4 regions of the Streptomyces sp. NPDC001270 genome follow, and region 4 is predicted to be linked to each of the others. Evidence: riboswitches for the same ligand, from Rfam matches in the RefSeq annotation. Region 4 holds a riboswitch; each other region holds the start of a gene.

Region 1 (5,454 bases), on a different contig from region 4:
GCGCTCCTGGCCGCCGCACGCGGGTATGACGGCGAACGCGTACGTCGTCGACAATCCGGAACTCGCGGACCTGGCCGCGCGTTTCATCAAACAGATCAGCTTCAGCGGCATCGTCGACCTCGACCTGCGCTACGACCGGCGCGACGGACGGTACAAGCTCCTCGACTTCAACCCCCGCATGGGCGCCCAGTTCCGGCTCTTCGAGAACGGGGCGGGGGTGGACGTCGTACGGGCCATGCACCTGGATCTGACCGGCCGTCCCGTTCCGGAGGGGGAGCAGCGCGCCGGACGCCGGTATGTCGTGGAGAACATCGACCTGCCCGCCCTCATCGCCTACCACCGAAGCGGCTATACGACGCCGCACGCCCCGAACCGGCCGAGCGGGACGGAACTCGCCTGGTTCGCGGGTGACGATCCGCTGCCGTTCCTCACCATGCTCGCGCGGTTCGTGCGGCCGGGCGCGAAGCACCTCTATCAGCTGTGGCGGAGCAACCGCAGCGGCACCGCCACCTCCACCAAGCACAGGAAGCGGACGAAGCACGCGACATAGATGAAGTACGCGAAGCATGTGAAGTACGCGAAGTGTGTGAAGTGCGCGAAGTGTGTGAAGTACATGAAGTAAGCGAAATACACGAAGTAGGCACCACGTCCTGGGGAGGGACTTCGTGATCCGACCGGTAGCAGTCATCGGTGCCGGGCCCTTCGGCCTGTCCACCGCCGCCCACCTCAAGGCGGGCGGCATCCCCGTGCGCGTCTTCGGCGACCCCATGGTGAGCTGGCGCGACCACATGCCCGCCGGGATGCTCCTCAAGTCGACCCCGGCGGCCTCCACCATCGACGCGCCGCGGCGCGGCCACACCCTGGCCGACTACTGCGCCGTGGCGGGCATAGCGCGGCTGGTCGGCGACGAGGACATCGTCCCCGTCGAGACGTTCGTCTCCTACGGCGAGTGGTTCCAGCGGGAGCTGGTGCCCGGCCTGGAGCGGGTCCGGGTCGTCTCGGTGGACCGCCGCCCGGACGGCGGCTTCGAGGTCGAGCTGGACTCGGGCGAGTCGTTCACGGCGCGCGCGGTGGTGGTGGCCACCGGGCTGTCGGGCCTGTCCCATCTGCCCCCGGAGCTGGCCGCCGCTGCGGCGGACGGGCCCGCCCCGACCGGCCCGGTGTCCCACAGCTGCCAGCACCGCGACCTCACCCGGTTCGCCGGCCAGGAGCTGATCGTCGTGGGCGCCGGCCAGTCCGCGCTGGAGACGGCGGCGCTGGCGGCCGAGGCGGGCGCGCGGGTACGGGTGGTCGCGCGGCGCCGCGTCGGCTTCGGCGCCCCGCCGTGGCGTCAGCCGCGGCTGCGCCCCGGGTCACCGTTCGGCCGTGCCTGGTCGCTGTGGGCCCTCAGCCACTACCCGCAGCCCTACCGCTACCTCCCTGCCCGCACCCGGCACTATCTGGTCCGCCGGGTGCTCGGCCCGCTCGGCGCCTGGTGGCTGCGGGACCGCTTCGAGGGCAAGGTACGGGTCGAGGAGATCGACCGTGTCCTGGGTGCGGAAGCCCTCGACGGGGCCCCGGTCCTCACGGTCCGTACCCGTGCCGGTGCCACCGGCCGGCTGATGGCCGACCACGTCATCGCGGCGACCGGCTACCGCGTCGACATAGCCGCGATGGGCTTCCTGGCCCATGGGCTTCGCACCCGGCTCATCGTCAGCCGCGGCACTCCGAAGCTCGGCCCGGGATACGTCTCCTCGGTCCCCGGCCTCTACTTCACCGGCCTGCCCGCCGCGGCCTCCTACGGACCGGTGATGCGCTTCGTGTGCGGCACCGAGTTCGCCTCCCCGCGCCTGACCAGACACCTGGTGGCGGCCCACGGCTGAGACCGGCGCGGCCTCCGCGTCACGGCCGGCACCGGGGGAAGGGGCGCCGAACGTACGGGAGACGGGCGCGAGGGCGCGAAGAAGGGGAGTGGGAAGAGAAGAAGGGGAGTGGGAAGAAGAGACGGACGCTACGGCGCGGCGAGGAGGGGTGGGAAGCGGACGTGAGTCGGAGCGGCGCGCTGTCCGTATTCTCTGATCATGGCCGCTCCTCCCGCATTCTCACTCGTCGCCACCGACCTCGACGGGACGCTCCTGCGTGGTGACGACACCCTCTCCGACCGGTCCCTCGCCGTGCTCGCGCGCGTGGCGCGGGCCGGTGCCCGGCACTTGGTGGTCACCGGGCGCCCCGCGCCACGGGTACGGCCGCTGCTCGACAGACTCGGCGGCGAGGGGCTCGCGGTGTGCGGACAGGGCGCGCAGGTGTACGACGCCGGCGCGGACCGCCTGCTGTGGTCGGTCACCCTGGACCGGGAGTTGGCCGAGACCGCGCTCGGCAAGATCGAGGCCGAGGTGGGGCAGGTGTACGCGGCCGTCGACCAGGACGGGGTGGACGGGCTCACGCTCATCGAACCCGGGTATCTGATGCCGCATCCGACGCTGCCCGCCGTACGCGTCGAGCGGCGCGATGATCTGTGGTGCGCGCCCATCAGCAAGGTTCTGCTGCGGCATCCGGCGCTGTCCGACGACGAGTTGGCGGCGACGGCGCGCTCGGTCGTGGGTTCCCTGGCGAACGTCACGATGTCGGGGCCGGGGACCGTGGAGTTGCAGCCGTGCGGCATCACCAAGGCCACCGGTCTGGCGCTGGCCGCCGAGCACCTGCGGCTGGGCGCCGACCGGGCCGTCGCCTTCGGCGACATGCCGAACGACATCCCGATGTTCCGGTGGGCCGCCTATGGGGTGGCGATGGGGGGAGCACACCCCGAACTCAAGGCGGTGGCCGACGAGATCACGACGTCGAACGAGGACGACGGCGTGGCCGTCGTCCTCGAACGACTGTTTCCGTGAACGCCGCGAACGGTTCTTCAGCGCGGCGGGTCCGTCAGTAGGCGCTGTTGACGTTGTCGATCGAGCCGTAGCGGTGGGCGGCGTAGTTGCAGGCGGCCGTTATGTTGGCGACGGGGTCGTAGATGTCGTTGGACGTGCCCGCGACGTGGTAGGCCCGGAACGTCGGGTCGATCACCTGGAGCAGGCCCTTGGACGGGATGCCCTTGGCCGCGTTGGAGTCCCAGAGGTTGATGGCCCGGGGGTTGCCCGAGGACTCGCGGATGATGTTGCGGTAGATGCCGTTGTAGGTGCCCGGGATCTTGTTGCGCGCCATGACGGCGAGCGACTCGCGGATCCAGCCGTCGAGGTTGTTCTTGTATCCAGCCGTCGTCAGGGCCGTCGTGGTCCCGCTGACGGCCGTCGTGGTCGCGGTGGTGGCCGCGTGGGCGCCGGCGGCGCCGATGAGAGGCAGGGCGAGTACGGCGGCGCCCGTGCCGGCCACCGCGAGGGTGCGAGCGAGGCGGTTGACGCGGTGACGGCGGTACTGAGCGGCAGCAGACATGGTGTTCCTCTCCGGCGCCTGCGAGGTGAGCTGTCGGGTTCGGGCGGGGGAGACGCCCGGCCGGCCGCCACATGGCGACTCGGCTTCACCCCTAGCCGTTCCGGTCGGCTGTGCCGTCCGGTCCGGCGACCTACCTGGGTCCCCCGCTCCTGCCGTGCGAATTTGTGTTCGTCGATGGGTCATGACGGGTGGCGGCAGGATTCGGCGTCCACCCGACTGGCCCGGAAGCTATGCGACCGCACATGCCGGAAACAAGTACCGGATTCATAGCTCATGCCGATTGACTGCGGGATGGTGGGTATGACCGGTAGATCCTTTGCGACTGCCAACGGTCAACTGGGCGACTGCGTACGGCGGGTTGAAAGTGTGGTCCGGGTGTCGACACGCCGCCTCGTGTGACCCAAATCACCCGTCTCGGGCTCGAAGTGCATTAAGCACCAAGAGGAATTGAGGTGCCAATGACGGCAAAACGGTCACTTCACCCCATGGTCCCCGGAATTACCTTTTCTGCGCCCAGTGGAAGGCTGCCTCGGCGCCTGTCGTGCGGATCGCCTTGCCGACGGGGTAGAAGTGGCTTGCGTCACAGGTGAACTCCGGGTGGGCCTGGACCGCGGTGTCCGCGTGGATCCGGTCGGTACGGGCGAAATGGCAGGTCCGAGCGGGCGCGGGCACGGGTCGACGTGCGGCGCGCCCGGTGATCGTGTGCGCCTCCGGCGCGGCCCCGGTCTACGTCGAAGGTCCGAATAGCCCGGAATATCCGTACCGTTCGAGTGTGCGTGTGTGACGGTGTGGCACGGAGTGACTTCCTTGTGCCTTTCCTCCGCTTCTTCTCTGTCTTACTTGGTCTTACTTGCGCCTTTCTTCCGGCTGTTCCGGCGCCGCGAAGCCGATCGGTGCGGTTCAAGGGCCGGGTCTTTACCGGCAGTTCGAGCGGGCTGCCCGCCGGGCCCGTACCGGCAGCCCGCCGCCGACTCCGGGCGCGGCCGGGCCTACGGCCGGCAGGCGGTGGAGACGGCGACGCGGATACGGCGGCCTGCCGGGAGGCAGGGCGGGAGGCCGTGCCCGGTGCCACCAGGCCGCCGTCGTCGCCGACCGGACGGGAGGGGGCGGTGTCCGCGCCGGTGTGCAGCGGTGAGCGCGCCAGGGCCGGGGCACCTGGAGTCCGTACGCGAGGTACATCACCCGGGGACGACCAGGCGGGCTCGCCGACCCGGCGGCCTTGGAGGAAGTGCGGTCTCCTTGAGGAAGTGGACGGCCGGTCCGGGTGGCGGGCCGTGGCCGGGGTACTGGTGCGACCAGGGGCCGATCAGCCCGCGCGCGGACACGGTCGTGGGGCAGGGGCTCGACCAGACGGAGGGGAGTGTCGTGGTACGGGACGTGTCAGCAGCCCACCGCCGGCACCGCTGCTTTGATGGCACCGCGTGCCGCGGCCCCGTCGGTAGGGCCGTACGTTTCGCTGCCGCTGCCGCTGCCGCTGCCGCTGCCGCTGCCGTCTCCGGGCGCGCCGTGGGTCCTGGGCCTGCTGCCCCGGGGCCCGTCGACGACTTGGCATGTCGACCACGTGGCCTGCCAGGACGCACCGGCGTACCGCGGGTCAGGGGGCAGGGCGGCGGTGGCGAGCGCCGAGGCGGACCGGGCGTACGGAACGGTGGCGAGGGCGGAACCTCCGGGGCCGTGCCCTTCGTTGTCGTAGTGGTCGTCGGCACAGCAGAGCGCGACGACCGCCTTGAGCGGCTCTGGCGCGAGGGCCGCGGTCCGGAGGGAGGCGGTGCCGCCCCGGGAGATGCCGAACATGCCCATGTCGCCGTCGCACCACGCTTGCGCGGCCGGCCATCCGACGACCTCCACCCCGTCCCCGTCCCCCGTCTCCCCCGGCTTCTTCGTCTCCTCCGTCTCAGCTGTCTGCGCCGCCGGGCCAGCTCCCGCCGGCACCCCCTCGCTGTCGCCGTACCCGCGCGCGTCGACCCGGACGGACGTATGGCCGTGTCCCGCGTACCAGGAGTGCCGCTGGGAGTCGCGTGGCGCGGTCCGTCGGTGAGCCGGTCC
Region 2 (5,454 bases), on a different contig from region 4:
CCTGGTCTACTACCTGCGCGGCTCCGTCAGCGTCTCCATCCACCAGGACTCGCCGGGTGTGGTGGGCGTCATCAGCGAGGGCGACGAGTTCGGTGCGTCCGTCGCGGGCGACCCCCAGCACGTGGCGGTCGGCTCCCCCGGCGAGACCGTCGGCACCAGCGCCGACGCCGGCATGGTGGCGATCTTCAAGCACACGGTGAACACGGACGGCATCCCCACTCCGGTGGCCAGTGTCAACCAGGACACCGACGGGGTCAGCGACGCGACGGAGCCGGGCGACCTGTTCGGCGCGTCCCTCGCACTGGTCCCCTACCGTCCCGCCGGCGCCACCGCGGCGACCGACTCCGTCCTCGCGGTCGGCACACCGGGCGAGACCCTCTGGGTCGGCACGACCTCGTTCCCGCAGGCCGGTCAGGTGACCACGCTGCGGGTGACCGCGGCCGGCGCCGTCAGTGAACTGGCCACCATCCACCAGGGCGTGGACGGTGTGAACGGCGCCTCCGCCGCCGGTGACGGGTTCGGCACCCGGGTGGCCGCCGCCAACACCGCACCCGACCAGGTCAGTACCGCTTCGACCATGCTGCTCGCGGTCGGCGTACCCGGCAAGGACATCGGTACCGCTACGGACGCGGGCATCGTGCAGACCTTCTCCCTGCTGGGCCTCCCGGGCGACTCCGACCACTGGATCGAGGCGGGCAACGAACGCGGCCTGCCCGGCACCCCCGGCGCCTCCCAGCTCGTCGGCAAATACCTGAACGCCACCGCCACCCACCTGTGGATCGGCATGCCGCACGGCCCCGCCGATCGTGGCGCCGTCCACGGCCTGCCCTGGTCCAACGCCATGGGCGGCACCGGCGCGACGGTGACCACCTATCAGCCCGGCCTGAACGGCCTGCCCCTCACCGGCAAGGCGTTCGGCATGTCCATCCGCTGACCGGCACAGCGCACCGGCACCGGCGACCCCGGAGGGATTCCACCCACCGGGGCCGCCGTCCGCGTCACCTCCGGCCGCACGGCCGCCGGGGCCCCGCGGGGAACCCGTCGGCCGGCCGGGCCGGAACCCGTGTCACCGCTCCTTCGCGAGGTCGAGGTCGCCGTCGGCGGATTCGAGCGCGGCCTTCGGACGCACCCGGTCGCGCCACGGGTGGGCGAGCGGCGTGGACACCGGCCGCCACCAGGGGTCCGCGGGCAGCGGGCCCGCCGGTTCGAACGGCTCGCCGGGCCGCGGGAAGGCGGCCGCCTGTCCGGCCGCGTCGGCCTCGTCCTTCGTCCACTCCCCCGGCTCGGCCCAGGCGTGCGTGGCCAGGTTGAAGGTGCCCCAGTGGATCGGCAGCAGCGCTCCGTGCGCCCGGCCGCCCTGGAGGTCGAGATGGGCGCGTACGCCCTCCTCGGGGGTCATGTGGATGTCGGGCCAGAACTCGCTGTAGGCGCCGATCTGGATCATCGTGGCGTCGAACGGGCCGTGCTCGGCGCCTATGTCCTTGAAGCCCTCGAAGTAGCCGGTGTCGCCGCTGTGGTAGATCCGGTGCTCGGGGCCGGCGACGGCCCAGGACGCCCAGAGGGTGTGCTGCGCGTTGCGCAGGCCGCGGCCGCAGAAGTGCCGGGCGGGGGTGGCGGTGAGGGTGAGTCCGCCGACGCGGGTCGACTCGTGCCAGTCCAGCTCCCGCAGCCGGTCGGCGGACACCCCCCAGTGTTCGAGGTGCGCGCCGACGCCCAGGGGCACGGCGAACACGGTGTCCGTGCCGGCCAGTGCCTTGATGCTGGGCATGTCCAGGTGGTCGTAGTGGTCGTGCGAGATGACCACGACGTCGACCGGGCCGAGCGCGGCGAGCGGCAGCGGCACCGGGTGCAGCCGCTTGGGCCCGGCGAACGGGAACGGCGAGCAGCGCTCGCCCCAGACCGGATCGAACAGCACGCGCTGTCCGTCGATCTCCGCCAGCACGCTGGAGTGGCCCATCCAGGTCAGCCGGAGCCCGGTGGCGGGCGGCCGGGCCAGGTCGGCGAGGGTGGTGGCGTGCACCGGGACGGTGCCGCGCGGGGCCCGCCGGGGCCGCTGTTCCCGGTCGAAGTAGAGCTTCGTCAGCTCCAGCATCGACCCGGAGGGCCGGATCCGGGCGGGGCCCCCGGGGTTCTGGAAGACGCCGTCGGCGAAGTGGGGCGAGCTGCGGATGCGCGCCAGGCGGTCACCGCCCGGGTCAGCGCCGAAGGCCGCGGGCTGCAACACGCGGAGCCCGGAGCTCGGGGAACGCAAACCGGACACGGTACCTCCTGGTGGAGTGGGTGAGGCCATCCATTATGGGTGGCCCCTGCGACAGTCCGGCGCCATCGGGGTGACCCGCGGCCGGGCGCGGGAAGGCCGGGCGGGGCACTCTTCCGGGGGAACCGGGCCAGGCCCCCCGGACCGCCGTGAGCGGGGTCACGCCGAGCGGGCGTCCCGGGGCGGGAACGGTCCGCCGGACCCGCCCCGAGGGTTCAGGCCACCGACGCGATCCGCGTCCTGATGTCGTCGGGGGACACCGCGCCCTTGGCCGTCACATGGTCCCCCGAGGACTCGCCGCGCAGCCGCCGGCCGATCCACGGCACCAGGTGCTGCCGGGCCCAGTGCACGTCGTCGCGGCGCACCTCCAAGGTGCCGCGGGGCGGGAGCGGCGGCCAGGGCTGTTCCGGGTCGGCCGGGACGTCGAGGCCGAGGACCTGTCCGGCCCGCAGCGCGACGCGCGTGTGCCCCTCGGGTGAGAGGTGGAGCCGGTCGTCGTCCCAGGCCCTGCGGTCCTGCACGGCCTTCAGGGACCACAGGTCGAGCACCGGGCAGCCGTACCGGTCGGCGACGGCCCGGACGTGCCCGTTGTAGGTGGCGATCTTGCCGCGCAGATGCTTCAGCACGGGTACGCCACGGGTGTCGAAGCCGGTCGTCACCAGGACCGTGCCGGCCGCTTCCGCGAGCCGGGCCACGGCCCGTTCGAACCGCTCGGCCACCTCGTCCGGGTCGGTGCCGGGGCGCAGGATGTCGTTGCCTCCCGCGCAGAACGAGACGAGGTCCGGCGCCAGTTCGACCGCCCGCGGGACCTGCTCCGCCACCATCTGGTCGAGCAGCCTCCCGCGCACCGCGAGATTCGTGTACCGGAAGCCGCCTTCGGGCCGACGGTCCGCGAGCAGTACCGCGAACCGGTCGGCCCATCCGACGAACGCCCCGTCAGGGCCGGGGTCGCCGACGCCCTCGGTGAAGCTGTCCCCCACCGCCACGTACGACCCGATCACCGCTGTGTTGTCACTCTTCGAATCGTCTGCCACGTCGGGCCATGATTCACCTTCCGATGTGACCTACGCGATCGTAGGAAGGGGTTGACGAACGGTGAGATAAGACACTCGCCAAGACTTTCCCAACGCGGGAATAGGCCGGGGAACAGGCGCGTTGACGCGTCATCCGCGCTGCCGCGGCCGTCAGACGACGACGCCGTGCGAGCGGAGGTAGGCCAGCGGGTCCACGTCCGAGCCGTACTCCGGCGTGGTACGGATCTCGAAGTGCAGGTGCGGGCCGGTCACGTTGCCGGTCGCGCCGGACAGGCCGAGCCGCAGGCCCTCGGTCACGGTCTGCCCGACCGAGACGGACAGCTGGGACAGGTGGGCGTACTGCGCGTAGTAGCCGTCGGCCAGCCTGACGACCACCTGATTGCCGTAGGCGCCGCCCCAGCCCGCGGTGACGACCGTGCCCGCGGCCACGGCCCTGACCGAGGTGCCGGTCGGCGCGACGAAGTCCACGCCGGTGTGGTAGCCGCTGGACCACATGCCGCCGGCCACGTGGTAGCCGGTGCCGATCCTGGCGCCGAGGACGGGGAGGCCGTAGCCGGTGGAGGTGCCGGTGCCGGCGGTGCGGGCCGTCCGGCCGGCCGAGGCGCCGGCCGCCGACACGTACGAGGACCGGGACAGCCGGGACGGCTGCGCGGAGTGGGTGTCCGGCTCGGCCCGCCCGCCGAGGGTGAGCTTCAGACCGGGGTGGATCAGCGACGGGTCGCCGCCGATGGCCGGGCGGTTGTCCTGGTAGATCCGCTGCCAGCCGCCGCTGACGTGCTGCTCGTCGGCGATCTTGGCGAGCCGGTCACCCGGCCGCACCACGTAGGTACGGGCGGCGGAGTCCTCGGCGGCGCGTCGCTGCTCGGCGGTGCCGGCGGCGGACCTGACGGTCTGCTCGGCGACGGACCGGGGAGCCTCCCCGGGGGGCGCGGCGTGCGCCGCGGTGGTTCCGATGAGCGGCAGGGCCAGTGCGGCTCCGCTCGTTCCGGCGACGGCGACGGAACGGGTGCGGCGCTGGGGCCTCGGACGTCGGTGCTTTCCCTTCGCGGGCATGGCGCATTCCTCTCCGGCGCCTGCGAGGTGAGCTGTCGGGTTCGGGCTGGAGCTGCCCGGCCGCGCACGGGGCGCGGCTTCACCCCTTGCCGTCCCGGAGACCGGGTCCGGCGGTCGTGCCTGGTGGGTCCCCCGCTCCTGCCGTGCACGGGTGGGTGGTGTGTCCGGTGTCCGGGCGGCGGCAGGATTCGGCGGTCCGTCCGGATCGGTGGCGAACGTAAGCGAGCGGGACACAAACGGACAAGGACCCGTTTCATCCCGTACGGGTTTCACTCGATCCATTACGGGAATTCCCGGTCACCGTCCGTGCATGTCGGCGGGGTACCCCCGGCCAATTCGCCCGCACGGACCATGCATTACGTGAGCAGGGCAGGCGACCCACCGTCACGGTATGACCCTCCTCACCCCCCTGGTTGCATAAGCGAGTAATTCCGGCAGAAGGGTCAGACGCGGCGCAGCCGGATGACCATGGCGTCCAGGTCTCCACGGAGCGCGGTGTGCAGCCCGTGGTGCAACAGCACGGCACCACGGTGCACTTCACCCGTTTCGCGGCATTCGTACGCCGCCGACGGATCGAGTCCGCGCAGCCGCAACGCGGAAGTCGGGCGACGGCGATCCGCCAGGAACCCGACCAGCCGAGCGCGCAGCCGTACACCTCGCCGCGCTCCTCGGTGGCGTCGGTGTCGAGCGCCACCCAGGGCAGGTACTGGTGTCCGGTGTGACCGCGCCGGCTGCCGATGACCTTCTCACCGTAGGTGAGCGGACCGCTGGTCAGCCGGGACTCTGCGGCCCAGCGGCCGTGCAACTGGGACAGCCGCCAGCCCTCCCGGTCGGGCAGGGTCCAGGCGGCCGGGTCCGCGCGGAGCAGTTCCACCCGCGTCTCGCCCTCGTTCACGAGGCTCACCCACCGCTCGACGACGTCGCCGCCCATCCGGTAGTGGAGGGTGATGACCAACCCGGCGTCCCGGAAACGCAGCCTCAGTTCCCCGTCCTCGGCCGCGTGGCCCTCGAAGACCCATTCGGTGCCGCGGCGCTCCTCGGTACGGACCGACAGCGCGGGCCGCACGAAGCGCGGGCCGCCTTCGACCGGATACTCCTCGTGCCCGTCGA
Region 3 (5,454 bases), on a different contig from region 4:
GATCGTGACGGCGAAGGACGGCACGGAGACCTGGTACTGCCACCTCTCCAGCTACCAGGTCGTCTCCGGTACGAGCGTCAAGGCCGGGCAGCCGATCGCCTACTCCGGGAACTCGGGCAACTCCACCGGCCCGCATCTGCACTTCGAGGTGCGCCCCGCGGGCGGTTCGGCCATAGACCCACTGCCGTGGCTGCGCAGCCACGGACTCGACCCGACGTAAGGGCTCCGCACTCGGGCACAAGGTCCGTCCCACGGGCGTACGGCCCGTCCTGCGGGCATGAGGGGCGGCCCTCCCATGGACGTACGGCTCCCATCCCACGGACGTACCGCTCCCGCCCCGCGAACGACACGACGCGGGGCGGGCCCCGTCTCAAGGAGCTACGGCTTCTCCACGGCGCTACAGCTTCTCCACCGGCGCGTACCGCAGCAGCAGTCGCTTGGGCTTCGCGTCGCCGAAGTCGATCGTCGCCTGGGCCTTGTCCCCCGTGCCGGCCACCGCGACGACCGTGCCGAGACCGAACTGGTCGTGGGTGACCCGGTCGCCGACGGCAAGGGACACCACCGGTTTCTCCGACGCCCTGCGCGTGGCGAACCCGGACGCGCCCGCCCCGGACGAGCGGGAGCGGGACGAGGACAGCGAGGACGCGACACCGGACGCGGGCCCGGAGGAGACAGGCGCCGGGGCCCCCGTCCGCTTCCACTCCATATGGGCGCCCGGGATCTCCTCCAGGAAGCGTGAGGGCGGGTTGTACGACGGCTGGCCCCAGGCGCTGCGCATCGTCGACCGGGTGAGGTACAGCCGCTCCCGCGCGCGCGTGATGCCGACGTACGCCAGGCGCCGCTCCTCCTCCAGCTCCTTGGTCTGGCCGAGGGCACGCATGTGCGGGAAGACGCCGTCCTCCATACCGGTCAGGAAGACCACCGGGAACTCCAGGCCCTTGGCGGTGTGCAGGGTCATCAGGGTGATGACGCCGTCGCCCTCCTCCTCGTCCGGGATCTGGTCGGAGTCGGCGACCAGCGCGACCTGTTCCAGGAAGTCGGCGAGTGTGCCGCCCGGGGCCGCGGCGCCCGCAGCCCCCTCGGCCGCCGCGCCTTCGCCCCGCTCCTGCTCGAACTCCAGGGCCACGGAGGCGAGTTCCTGAAGGTTCTCGATCCGGGTCTCGTCCTGGGGGTCGGTCGAGTTCTGCAACTCGGCGAGGTAGCCGGTGCGTTCCAGCACCGCCTCCAGGACGGTCGCCGGGCCCGCTCCGGACTCGGCGATCGTCCGCAGCTCCTCCATCAGCACGTTGAACCGCTTGATGGCGTTGGTCGACCGCGCGGCCATGCCGTACGCCTCGTCCACGCGGCGCAGCGCCTGCGAGAAGCTGATCTTCTCGCGCTGGGCGAGCGCGTCGACCATCGCCTCGGCGCGGTCGCCGATGCCGCGCTTGGGCACGTTCAGGATGCGGCGCAGCGGGACCGAGTCCTCCGGGTTGGCCAGCACCCGCAGGTAGGCGAGGACGTCCCGGACCTCCTTGCGTTCGTAGAAGCGGACGCCGCCGACGACCTTGTAGGGCAGGCCGACGCGGATGAAGACCTCTTCGAAGACACGGGACTGGGCGTTGGTGCGGTAGAAGACGGCGACGTCGCCGGACTTGGCCTCACCCGCGTCGGTCAGCCGGTCTATCTCGTCGGCGACGAACTGCGCCTCGTCGTGCTCGGTGTCCGCGACATACCCGGTGATGGTGGTGCCCGCGCCCGCGTTGGTCCACAGGTTCTTGGGGCGGCGGGACTCGTTGCGCTCGATGACGGCGTTGGCGGCGGACAGGATCGTCTGCGTGGAGCGGTAGTTCTGCTCCAGGAGGATCGTCGTCGCGTCCGGGTAGTCCTCCTCGAACTGGAGGATGTTGCGGATGGTCGCGCCGCGGAAGGCGTAGATCGACTGGTCGGCGTCGCCCACCACGCACAGTTCGGCGGGCGGCAGGTCGTGCTCCTGCGCGGGCACGTCCGCCGGGCGCTCGGCGGTCCCGACGAGTTCGCGCACGAGTGCGTACTGGGCGTGGTTGGTGTCCTGGTACTCGTCCACGAGGACGTGGCGGAAGCGGCGCCGGTAGTGCTCGGCGACGTCCGGGAACGCGCGCAGCAGGTTGACGGTCGTCATGATCAGGTCGTCGAAGTCGAGGGCGTTCGCCTCGCGCAGCCGCGACTGGTAGAGGGCGTACGCCTGGGCGAGGGTCTTCTCGAAGCTTCCCCCGGAGTCCGACTGGGACGCGCCCCCGGCCGCCTCGGCGGCGTAGTCCTCCTCGTCGATCAGCTCGTTCTTCAGGTTGCTGATCTTGGCGCTGAACGCCTTCGGCGGGAAACGCTTGGGGTCGAGGTCCAGGTCGCGGCAGACCAGGGCCATCAGGCGCTTGGAGTCGGCGGCGTCGTAGATCGAGAAGGACGAGGTGAAGCCGAGGCGCTTGCTCTCGCGGCGCAGGATGCGCACGCACGCGCTGTGGAAGGTCATCACCCACATCGCGTTCGCGCGCGGGCCGACGAGGTGTTCCACGCGCTCCTTCATCTCGCCCGCGGCCTTGTTGGTGAAGGTGATCGCGAGGATCTGCCCGGGATGCACCTTGCGCTCCGCGAGCAGGTGGGCGATGCGGTGCGTGAGCACGCGGGTCTTGCCGGAGCCGGCGCCGGCCACGATGAGCAGCGGGGAGCCGGAGTGCACGACGGCCGCGCGCTGGTTGTCGTTCAGCCCGTGCAGGAGCGCGGCCGGGTCGATGACCGGCCGGGGGGCACCGTCCCCGTAGTAGGAGTCCGGGTCCGGGGGCACGTCGAACTTCCCGCCGAACAGATCGTCCGGAACCGGCTCCGGAGCGTGCTCGTCCTCGGGCGGTGGGGGCTCCCCCTCCTGCCCGCGGGGGGCCTGGAGGTCCGCCAGGAAGCTGTCGTCAAAAAGGCTGCTCATCGCTCTCCGAGTCTAGGGCGCACCACTGACAACCCGCTGCCGCCCCGAGAACATGACCGGTGCCGCTCGCAGAACTTCGCCGGTGCCGCCCCGCCGCCCCAGCGAAGTCCCAGGCCGATCCCAGGCCGATCCCAGGTCGATTCGAGGCCGGCCGCAGACCGCCGCAGACCGGCCGCAGGTCGACCACGATCCCAGGTCGCTCACGGGTCGGTCCCAGGTCGCCGCCGAAGCGTGACCCATTCCGTCCGGCCGGGATCCACCCGGTCACATCCACGCCCGATCCGCTCACCGTACGGAATCACCCGATGACCCTGGAGGAAACTCACCACCAGGTCACGAAAATGTATCGGGCATATCACCCACCAACCTTCACAGGGGCCACACGAGTTGGCTAGCGTGCCGGGCGGGCCGTACGACCCCCACCGGCGAACCTCGCCGGGCCGTGCGGCCTCCGCCGAGTCCGGCGTGTCCCCGTGGCACGCGGGAGCCGGGGACCCACACCGACTTTGGGGTGAATCGGCCCAATCCCTCACAAGGGAAACGGCCGTAGGGCAAACCTTCCGAACCACCCGCCCGAACCCGACAGCTAACTCGGCAGGCGGAACACGGAAGGAGTCGCCTCTCTTGGCGTCGCACCGCAAGCCGCGCTCCGCGGGTACGCGCGTAGCAGGCATACGCACCCCCGCCCTGGCCACCGTCGCCCTCACCTCCGTAGCCCTGCTCTCCCAGACGGCCGTCGCCGCCCCCACCGACGGCAAGCCGAGCGTGGAGGAGGTGCAGAAGAAGGTCGACGACCTGTACCGGCAGGCCGAATCGGCAACCGACCACTACAACGCGGCCAAGGAGCAGACCGGCCAACAGCGCAAGCGCGTCGACACCCTCCTGGACGACGTCGCCCGCGGCACCGACCGGCTCAACAAGGCCCGTGACGAGCTCGGCTCGTTCGCCGCCGCGCAGTACCGGACCGGAGCCTCCGTTCCCGACAGCGCCTCCCTCCTGCTCGCCGACAACCCGCAGGACTACTTCGACCAGAGCCAGCTGATGAACCGGCTGACCGCCCGCCAGAAGACCGTGGTCGACGACTACGTCACCGAGCAGTCGGCGACGATGAAGAAGCGGCGGGAGGCCACGCAGAGCCTCGAAACGCTCACCAAGTCGCAGGACGAACTCCAGACCGCCAAGGCCACCGTCCAGAAGAAGCTCTCCACCGCGCGCGAGCTGCTGACCAAGCTGACGGCGGAGGAGAAGAAGCGGCTCGCCGAGATCGAGAAGCGCCGGCAGGAGGAGGCCGCGCGGAAGGCGGCGGAGCTGGCCAAGGAGCAGCAGGCCGCTCAGCAGAAGAAGGACGCGTCGTCCGCCACGGACACATCGTCCTCGCCGTCTTCCTCCTCTTCGTCCTCTTCTTCCTCGTCGGCCACCAAGGCCCAGAAGGCGATCGACTTCGCCCGCGCGCAGATCGGCAAGCCCTATGTCTGGGGTGCCACCGGTCCGGGCTCCTACGACTGCTCGGGGCTCACCCAGGCCGCCTGGAAGGCCGCCGGCGTCAGCCTGCCGCGCACCACCTACAGCCAGGTCGACGCCGGAACCACGGTCTCCCTCGCCGATGCCCAACCCGGTGACCTGGTCTTCTTCTACGACGACGTCAGCCACGTAGGCATCTACATCGGCAACGGGATGATGATCCACGCCCCGAAGCCTGGCGCCTACGTCCGCGAGGAGTCGATCTACTACGGCGGTGATTCGATCATCCACAGCGTGGTGCGACCCGCCTGACGCGGCGCGGGCCCGCGTCGAACCGACCCGCGCGGGCCGCGTCGGCCGAACCGTGCGGGCCCGCCTCTTTCCGCTCCCGCGCGGGCCCGCATCGCGCTGCTCCCGCGCGGGGCGCGGGGGCTGCCGCCGGGGGCGTCATTGAGAAGAAGCTGAGAGTTTCATGTGCCACGCTGACGCCCCCTATCCCGCTCAGGAGCGCCTCGATGACCCTGATCAACGGCCTGCCCGCCCATGTCCTGCTGGTCCACGTAGTCGTCGTACTGGTACCTCTCGCGGCGCTGGCGCTGGTGGCGGCGGCACTGTGGCCGCGCGCCGCCCGGCGACTGGGGCCGCTGCTGCCGGTCCTGGCACTCCTCGCCCTGGTCAGCGTGCCGTTGACGACGCAGGCGGGCGAGTGGCTGGAACGGCACGTGGAGAGCGACGCTCTGGTGCGTCGGCACACCGAGCTGGGTGACGGGCTGCTGCCGTGGGCCGCCGGGCTGTTCGTGCTCGCCGCGGTCGTGTGGTGGGCGGGGCGGTCCGCGCCGGCCGGGGAGCCGGGCGAGGCCCGCGGCATACGCTGGTCCGCCCTGCCCGTACGGATCGTCGTGGGGGTGCTCTCGGTGGCCGTCGCGGTGGGAGCGGTGGTGGACGTCTACCGGATCGGCGACTCCGGAGCGAAGGCCGCCTGGCACGACTCCTACTCCAAGACGGCGACGGGATCGAAGGACTAGCTGGTCCTGGTCGAGGGCCACGCCTGGAGATGC
Region 4 (5,454 bases):
CGGTCGACCGCCCGGCCGTCCTGGACGCGGCACGGGCCGCGCTGCGTGCGCGGTTGGACGGGGGCGACATCCCGGTCATCATGCGGTTCGCGTCGCTGACCGAGGGGGCGGAGCGGGAGGACTGGTACCGCAGGGCCGCGGACCTCGGGCATCAGCCCGCGGCCCTCCAGCTGGCGACGCTGCTGCTGCGCCGCGGCGACGACGGGCAGGCGATCCCGTACCTGGAGGTGGCGGCGCGGCGCGGCGTGGCGGAGGCGGCCCGGCAGCTCGCCGTGATCTACGAGGTCCGCGCCCGGTACTGGTGGGACCGGAGCCGTTCCCACCTGCCCGCGCCCGATACCGTCGAGGAGTGACCGACCAGCCCCTCCCCCCGGCCTCCGCCCCCGCCGCGCCCTCCCTCTTCACCTGGGAGTTCGCCGCGGACCCCTACCCGGCGTACGCCTGGCTGCGTGAGCACGCCCCCGTGCACCGGACGGAGCTGCCCAGCGGGGTCGAGGCATGGCTGGTCACCCGTTACGCGGACGCGAAGCAGGCGCTGGCCGATCCACGGCTGTCGAAGAACCCGGCGCATCACGACGAGCCCGCGCACGCCAGGGGCAAGACCGGGATCCCGGGGGAGCGCAAGGCCGAGCTGATGACACATCTGCTCAATATCGATCCGCCAGACCACACCCGGCTGCGGCGGCTGGTCAGCAAGGCGTTCACGCCGCGGCGGGTCGCCGAGTTCGCCCCGCGCGTGCAGCAGCTCAGCGATCAGCTCATCGACCGGTTCGCGGACCGCGGCTCGGCCGACCTCATCCATGAGTTCGCCTTCCCGCTGCCCATCTACGCCATCTGCGACCTGCTCGGCGTCCCCCGTGAGGACCAGGACGACTTCCGGGACTGGGCGGGGATGATGATCCGGCACGGGGGAGGGCCCCGGGGCGGGGTGGCCCGGTCGGTGAAGAAGATGCGCGGTTACCTGGCCGAGCTGATCCACCGCAAGCGCGCCGCGCTGCCCGCCGAGCCCGCGCCCGGCGAGGACCTCATCTCCGGCCTCATCCGCGCCTCGGACCAGGGCGAGCACCTCAGCGAGAACGAGGCGGCGGCGATGGCCTTCATCCTGCTGTTCGCCGGGTTCGAGACGACCGTCAACCTCATCGGCAACGGCACCTACGCCCTGCTCACCCACGCCGGGCAGCGCGACCGGCTGCAACGGTCCCTCGCGGCCGGGGAGCGGGCGCTGCTGGCGAGCGGGGTGGAGGAACTTCTGCGGTACGACGGCCCGGTGGAGCTGGCCACCTGGCGGTTCGCCACCGAGCCGGTCGACATCGGCGGGCAGCGGATCGCGGCCGGTGACCCCGTCCTGGTCGTCCTGGCCGCCGCGGACCGGGACCCGGAGCGGTTCGCCGATCCGGACGTGCTCGATCTCGGCCGGCGTGACAACCAACACCTCGGCTACGGGCACGGAATCCACTACTGCCTCGGCGCCCCGCTTGCCCGGCTGGAGGGCCAGTCCGCGCTCGCCACCCTCCTCACCCGCCTCCCCGACCTGCGACTTGCGGTGGATCCGACCGATCTGCGGTGGCGCGGCGGGCTCATCATGCGTGGATTGCGCACTTTGCCGGTGGAGTTCACTCCTGTCCGGTGATCGACCGGAGTGTGAAATGCCGTAGACCCTTGCCGGAAAGGGAAAATGACAGCCTTTCACGGCTGTGATCTTCACGTGATCTGTGCGGCATTAACTTGTGACTAGGGATCGTATGCCTATACGTTCACCCCTCGGTGCGGTAGTCCGGCACGATCGGCCGCACCGGTCAGTGCCGTCGCGCGAAAGGCTTCCGCATGCTCACCGGGAACGGTCGTCACCGTCGCCCCCGCCAGGCTCCGGCCCTCGTCGTCGCGGCCGGAGTGACCGGCTCCGCGATTGCCATCCCGCTCCTCGCCGCCACCGCCGCGAGTGCCGCCGACGGCACCACCTGGGACCGGGTGGCCGAGTGCGAGAGCGGCGGCGCATGGAGCGCCAGCACGGGCACCTCGTACTACGGCGGATTGCAGATCTCGCAGCAGGACTGGGACAAGTACGGCGGCGACAAGTACGCGGTCACCCCGGACCAGGCCAGCCGCCAGCAGCAGATCGCGGTCGCCGAGAAGATCCTCGCCGACCAGGGGACGACCCCCTGGGCCACCTGCGCCCTGCTCTCCGGGCTCACCGCCAAGTCCGGCCACATCGGGGTGGACACCGGTGTCACGGACGGCTCCTCGTCCGGCAAGAAGGATTCCGCGGAGGATTCGGACGGGTCGGGTTCGAAGGGCTCGGCGTCCGGGTCTGGTTCATCTGATTCATCCGGATTGCCTGGCTCGCAGGGCTTGTCCGACTCGCCCCCGTCGTCCGGCACTTCCTCGGATCCGTCCTCGGATTCCACTTCTGACTCCCTCCCGAGCGGTTCGCCGTCCGGCTCTCCGTCGTCGAGCGCGAGTCCGGGCACGGGCACGGGTGCGGGCCACGGCGCGACGGACGGGTCTGCGAAGTCCGGCAAGCCCGACAAGTCGGCATCACCTGACTCCAGTGCTTCGCCGGGAATCGGTGATTCGTCCACGGAGTCCCCCGACCCCGCCGGTGCGGACAACTCCTGGCGGACCGGCGGCTCCTGGAGCCTGGTCGACACCGGCTCCCTGGGTGGCGGCGGCCGTCATCGGGGCGGCAGTGCGGATGAAAGCGGGACAACCGGGGCGGGTGGCCGAGGGGCTGCCCCGTCCGGCAAGCACGTCTACACCGTCCGTGCCGGCGACAGCCTCGGCTCCATCGCCGACTCGCTTGGCGTGGACGGCGGATGGCATGCGCTCTACGCCGCCAACAAGAAGGTCGTCGGCTCCGACCCGGACCACATCACCCCCGGTCAGACCCTGAAGGCCGGGACCGAAGGGCGCGTCGGATAGCGGGAGTTGGCGCCCTGCTTCGGGCTTAATGTCCGGTTTGGCGAAAGTGTGGGATGAGTCTCAGAAGCCTTGATCGTCTTTGAAATTCCCCGAAGCGCGTGTCTACGGTCATGACCGCTCGCCACCGCGGGCCCCGGCTGCCGCAACGCCTAATCCTGCCAGCGGCCGTACGGGAACAGTCGTCGCGTCGAGCGCCGTAGGCAGGAGCGGGGGACCCAAGGTAGGTGCCGCTGCGGTCGGTTGACCGAAGCGGCTAGGGGTGAAGCCGCGCCTCCACACGGAGGTGCGGCCGGGCAACTCAACCGGCCCGAACCCGACAGCTCACCTCGCAGGCGTCGGTGAGGGGATCGATCCATGCTGTTCTCCAGCAAGGGCAAGCACCGTCGCCCGTCCAAGGCCACCCGCGTCGTCGCGCTCGCCGGTGTCACCGGTGCCGCCGTCGCCGCCCCGCTGATGGCCGTCGGCGACGCCTCCGCCGCCACCGCCTCCCAGTGGGACGCCGTCGCCCAGTGCGAGTCCGGCGGCAACTGGTCCATCAACACCGGCAACAACTACTACGGCGGCCTCCAGTTCTCCGCGTCCACCTGGGCCGCCTACGGCGGCACGCAGTACGCGGCCACCGCCGACAAGGCCACCAAGTCGCAGCAGATCGAGATCGCCGAGAAGGTCCTCGCGAGCCAGGGCAAGGGCGCCTGGCCGGTCTGCGGCACGGGGCTGTCCAGCACCCCCTACTCCGGCGGCGACTCCAGCGGTTCGGGTTCCGGTTCCGGTTCCAGCGGTTCCGGTTCGACCGGCTCCACCACCGGCCGTGCCACCGAGCAGCAGGCCGCCTCGCGCACCGCCGACCGCCCGGCCGCGAGCAGGACCGTCACCACCCCGACCGGCAAGAAGGTCAAGAAGGGCGACGGCGAGTACAAGGTCGTCAAGGGCGACACCCTCAGCTCGATCGCCGAGAAGCACCACGTCGCGGGCGGCTGGCAGAAGCTGTTCGAGCTGAACAAGGACATCGTCGAGAACGCCGACCTCATCTACCCGGGCCAGCAGCTGCACCTGAAGTGACCCCGGTGGTCCGCTCCTGAAGGGCCCCCGCCGGACCGCTCCTGGTTCGACCCCGGCGGGCGCTCCCGAGGCGACAGCCGATCGGCAGCCCGGTCACAGCCCCCGCACAGCGGCGGCCTCCATCGTGGAGGACGCCCGGGGGCAGCCCCCGTCCCCACGGGCTCCCCGCCCCGGCGCGCTTTCCCCCGTGCGCGCCGGGGCGGGTTCTTTCTGTCTGTTCCTTTCTGTTGCGTTCCTTTCCGTGCCGCTCGTCCTTTCCGCGCCGCTCGCCCTTCCAGCGCTGCTCGCCCTTCCTGCCGCTCGCCCTTTGGCCCGCGTCCGCCCGCTTTCTGTGTTTCCCGGGCATTCCCGCACGTCCGCGCCGCCCTTTACCTCGCGCACCCCGAGCCGGCGCCGGCAGTTTCCGTTCCCCCCTTTGTTCCGTTCAGAAACAATGTGTACCGTCAACTGTCGTCACCCTGTCCACGGGGCGGTCGGCTACCGGCCGAGGCCCCCGGGCCGGTTAGGCTCTAGTCGCAAGGCGCACAGCCCCGCACTTCCAGCGTCACATTCCATGAAGGAGATGCTCGTGCCGTCCATCGACGTCGTCGTAGCCCGGGAAATCCTGGACTCCCGAGGCAATCCCACGGTCGAGGTCGAGGTCGGCCTCGACGACGGCAGCACGGGTCGTGCCGCCGTCCCGTCCGGCGCCTCCACCGGCGCCTTCGAGGCCATCGAGCTGCGCGACGGTGACCCCAACCGCTACCTGGGCAAGGGCGTCGAGAAGGCCGTCCTCGCCGTCATCGAGCAGATCGGCCCGGAGCTGGTCGGCTACGACGCCACCGAGCAGCGCCTGATCGACCAGGCCATGTTCGACCTGGACGCCACCGACAACAAGGGCTCGCTCGGCGCCAACGCCATCCTCGGCGTCTCCCTCGCCGTCGCCCACGCGGCCTCCGAGGCCAGCGACCTCCCCCTCTTCCGCTACCTGGGCGGCCCGAACGCGCACCTGCTGCCGGTGCCGATGATGAACATCCTGAACGGCGGCTCGCACGCCGACTCCAACGTGGACATCCAGGAGTTCATGATCGCCCCGATCGGCGCGGAGTCCTTCTCCGAGGCCCTGCGCTGGGGCGCCGAGGTCTACCACACCCTGAAGTCCGTCCTGAAGACCAAGGGCCTGTCCACCGGCCTCGGCGACGAGGGCGGCTTCGCCCCGAACCTGGGCTCCAACCGCGACGCCCTCGACCTGATCCTCGAAGCGATCAAGCAGGCCGGGTACGTCCCCGGGGAGCAGATCGCCCTCGCCCTCGACGTCGCCGCCTCCGAGTTCTACAAGGAGGGCAAGTACGTCTTCGAGGGCAAGGAGCGCTCCGCCGCCGAGATGACGGAGTACTACGAGGAACTGGTCGCCGCCTACCCGCTCGTCTCGATCGAGGACCCGCTGTTCGAGGACGACTGGGCGGGCTGGAAGGTCATCACGGACAAGCTCGGCGA

What was found. A riboswitch is a leader RNA that binds a small molecule or an ion and turns the genes downstream of it on or off. The one in region 4 is predicted to bind cyclic di-AMP.
Region 1: another riboswitch for cyclic di-AMP. It lies ahead of ACFY2B_RS00700 (transglycosylase SLT domain-containing protein); the one in region 4 lies ahead of ACFY2B_RS22895 (transglycosylase family protein).
Region 2: another riboswitch for cyclic di-AMP. It lies ahead of ACFY2B_RS15035 (peptidoglycan DD-metalloendopeptidase family protein); the one in region 4 lies ahead of ACFY2B_RS22895 (transglycosylase family protein).
Region 3: another riboswitch for cyclic di-AMP. It lies ahead of ACFY2B_RS01750 (NlpC/P60 family protein); the one in region 4 lies ahead of ACFY2B_RS22895 (transglycosylase family protein).

What each region holds. Positions count from the first base shown of each region.
Region 1 covers NZ_JBIAXM010000001.1:147,848-153,301, forward strand. The annotation lists gene ACFY2B_RS00685 (ATP-grasp domain-containing protein) at 1-550, shown strand, start outside; gene ACFY2B_RS00690 (NAD(P)-binding domain-containing protein) at 666-1,862, shown strand; gene ACFY2B_RS00695 (HAD family hydrolase) at 2,061-2,867, shown strand; gene ACFY2B_RS00700 (transglycosylase SLT domain-containing protein) at 2,902-3,408, opposite strand; cyclic di-AMP (ydaO/yuaA leader) riboswitch at 3,411-3,592, opposite strand; gene ACFY2B_RS00705 (hypothetical protein) at 3,907-4,080, opposite strand; gene ACFY2B_RS00710 (CocE/NonD family hydrolase) at 4,789-5,454, opposite strand, start outside.
Region 2 covers NZ_JBIAXM010000007.1:324,906-330,359, forward strand. The annotation lists gene ACFY2B_RS15020 (trypsin-like serine protease) at 1-934, shown strand, start outside; gene ACFY2B_RS15025 (MBL fold metallo-hydrolase) at 1,067-2,260, opposite strand; gene ACFY2B_RS15030 (SGNH/GDSL hydrolase family protein) at 2,473-3,258, opposite strand; gene ACFY2B_RS15035 (peptidoglycan DD-metalloendopeptidase family protein) at 3,442-4,344, opposite strand; cyclic di-AMP (ydaO/yuaA leader) riboswitch at 4,349-4,508, opposite strand; gene ACFY2B_RS15040 (GH36 C-terminal domain-containing protein) at 4,788-4,937, opposite strand; partial or broken gene ACFY2B_RS15045 (glycoside hydrolase family 36 N-terminal domain-containing protein) at 4,940-5,454, opposite strand, start outside.
Region 3 covers NZ_JBIAXM010000001.1:365,576-371,029, reverse strand. The annotation lists gene ACFY2B_RS01760 (M23 family metallopeptidase) at 1-220, shown strand, start outside; gene pcrA (DNA helicase PcrA) at 398-2,935, opposite strand; cyclic di-AMP (ydaO/yuaA leader) riboswitch at 3,378-3,551, shown strand; gene ACFY2B_RS01750 (NlpC/P60 family protein) at 3,560-4,708, shown strand; gene ACFY2B_RS01745 (DUF2231 domain-containing protein) at 4,912-5,421, shown strand.
Region 4 covers NZ_JBIAXM010000013.1:151,649-157,102, forward strand. The annotation lists gene ACFY2B_RS22880 (hypothetical protein) at 1-353, shown strand, start outside; gene ACFY2B_RS22885 (cytochrome P450) at 350-1,630, shown strand; gene ACFY2B_RS22890 (transglycosylase family protein) at 1,825-2,919, shown strand; cyclic di-AMP (ydaO/yuaA leader) riboswitch at 3,102-3,269, shown strand; gene ACFY2B_RS22895 (transglycosylase family protein) at 3,274-3,978, shown strand; gene eno (phosphopyruvate hydratase) at 4,541-5,454, shown strand, end outside.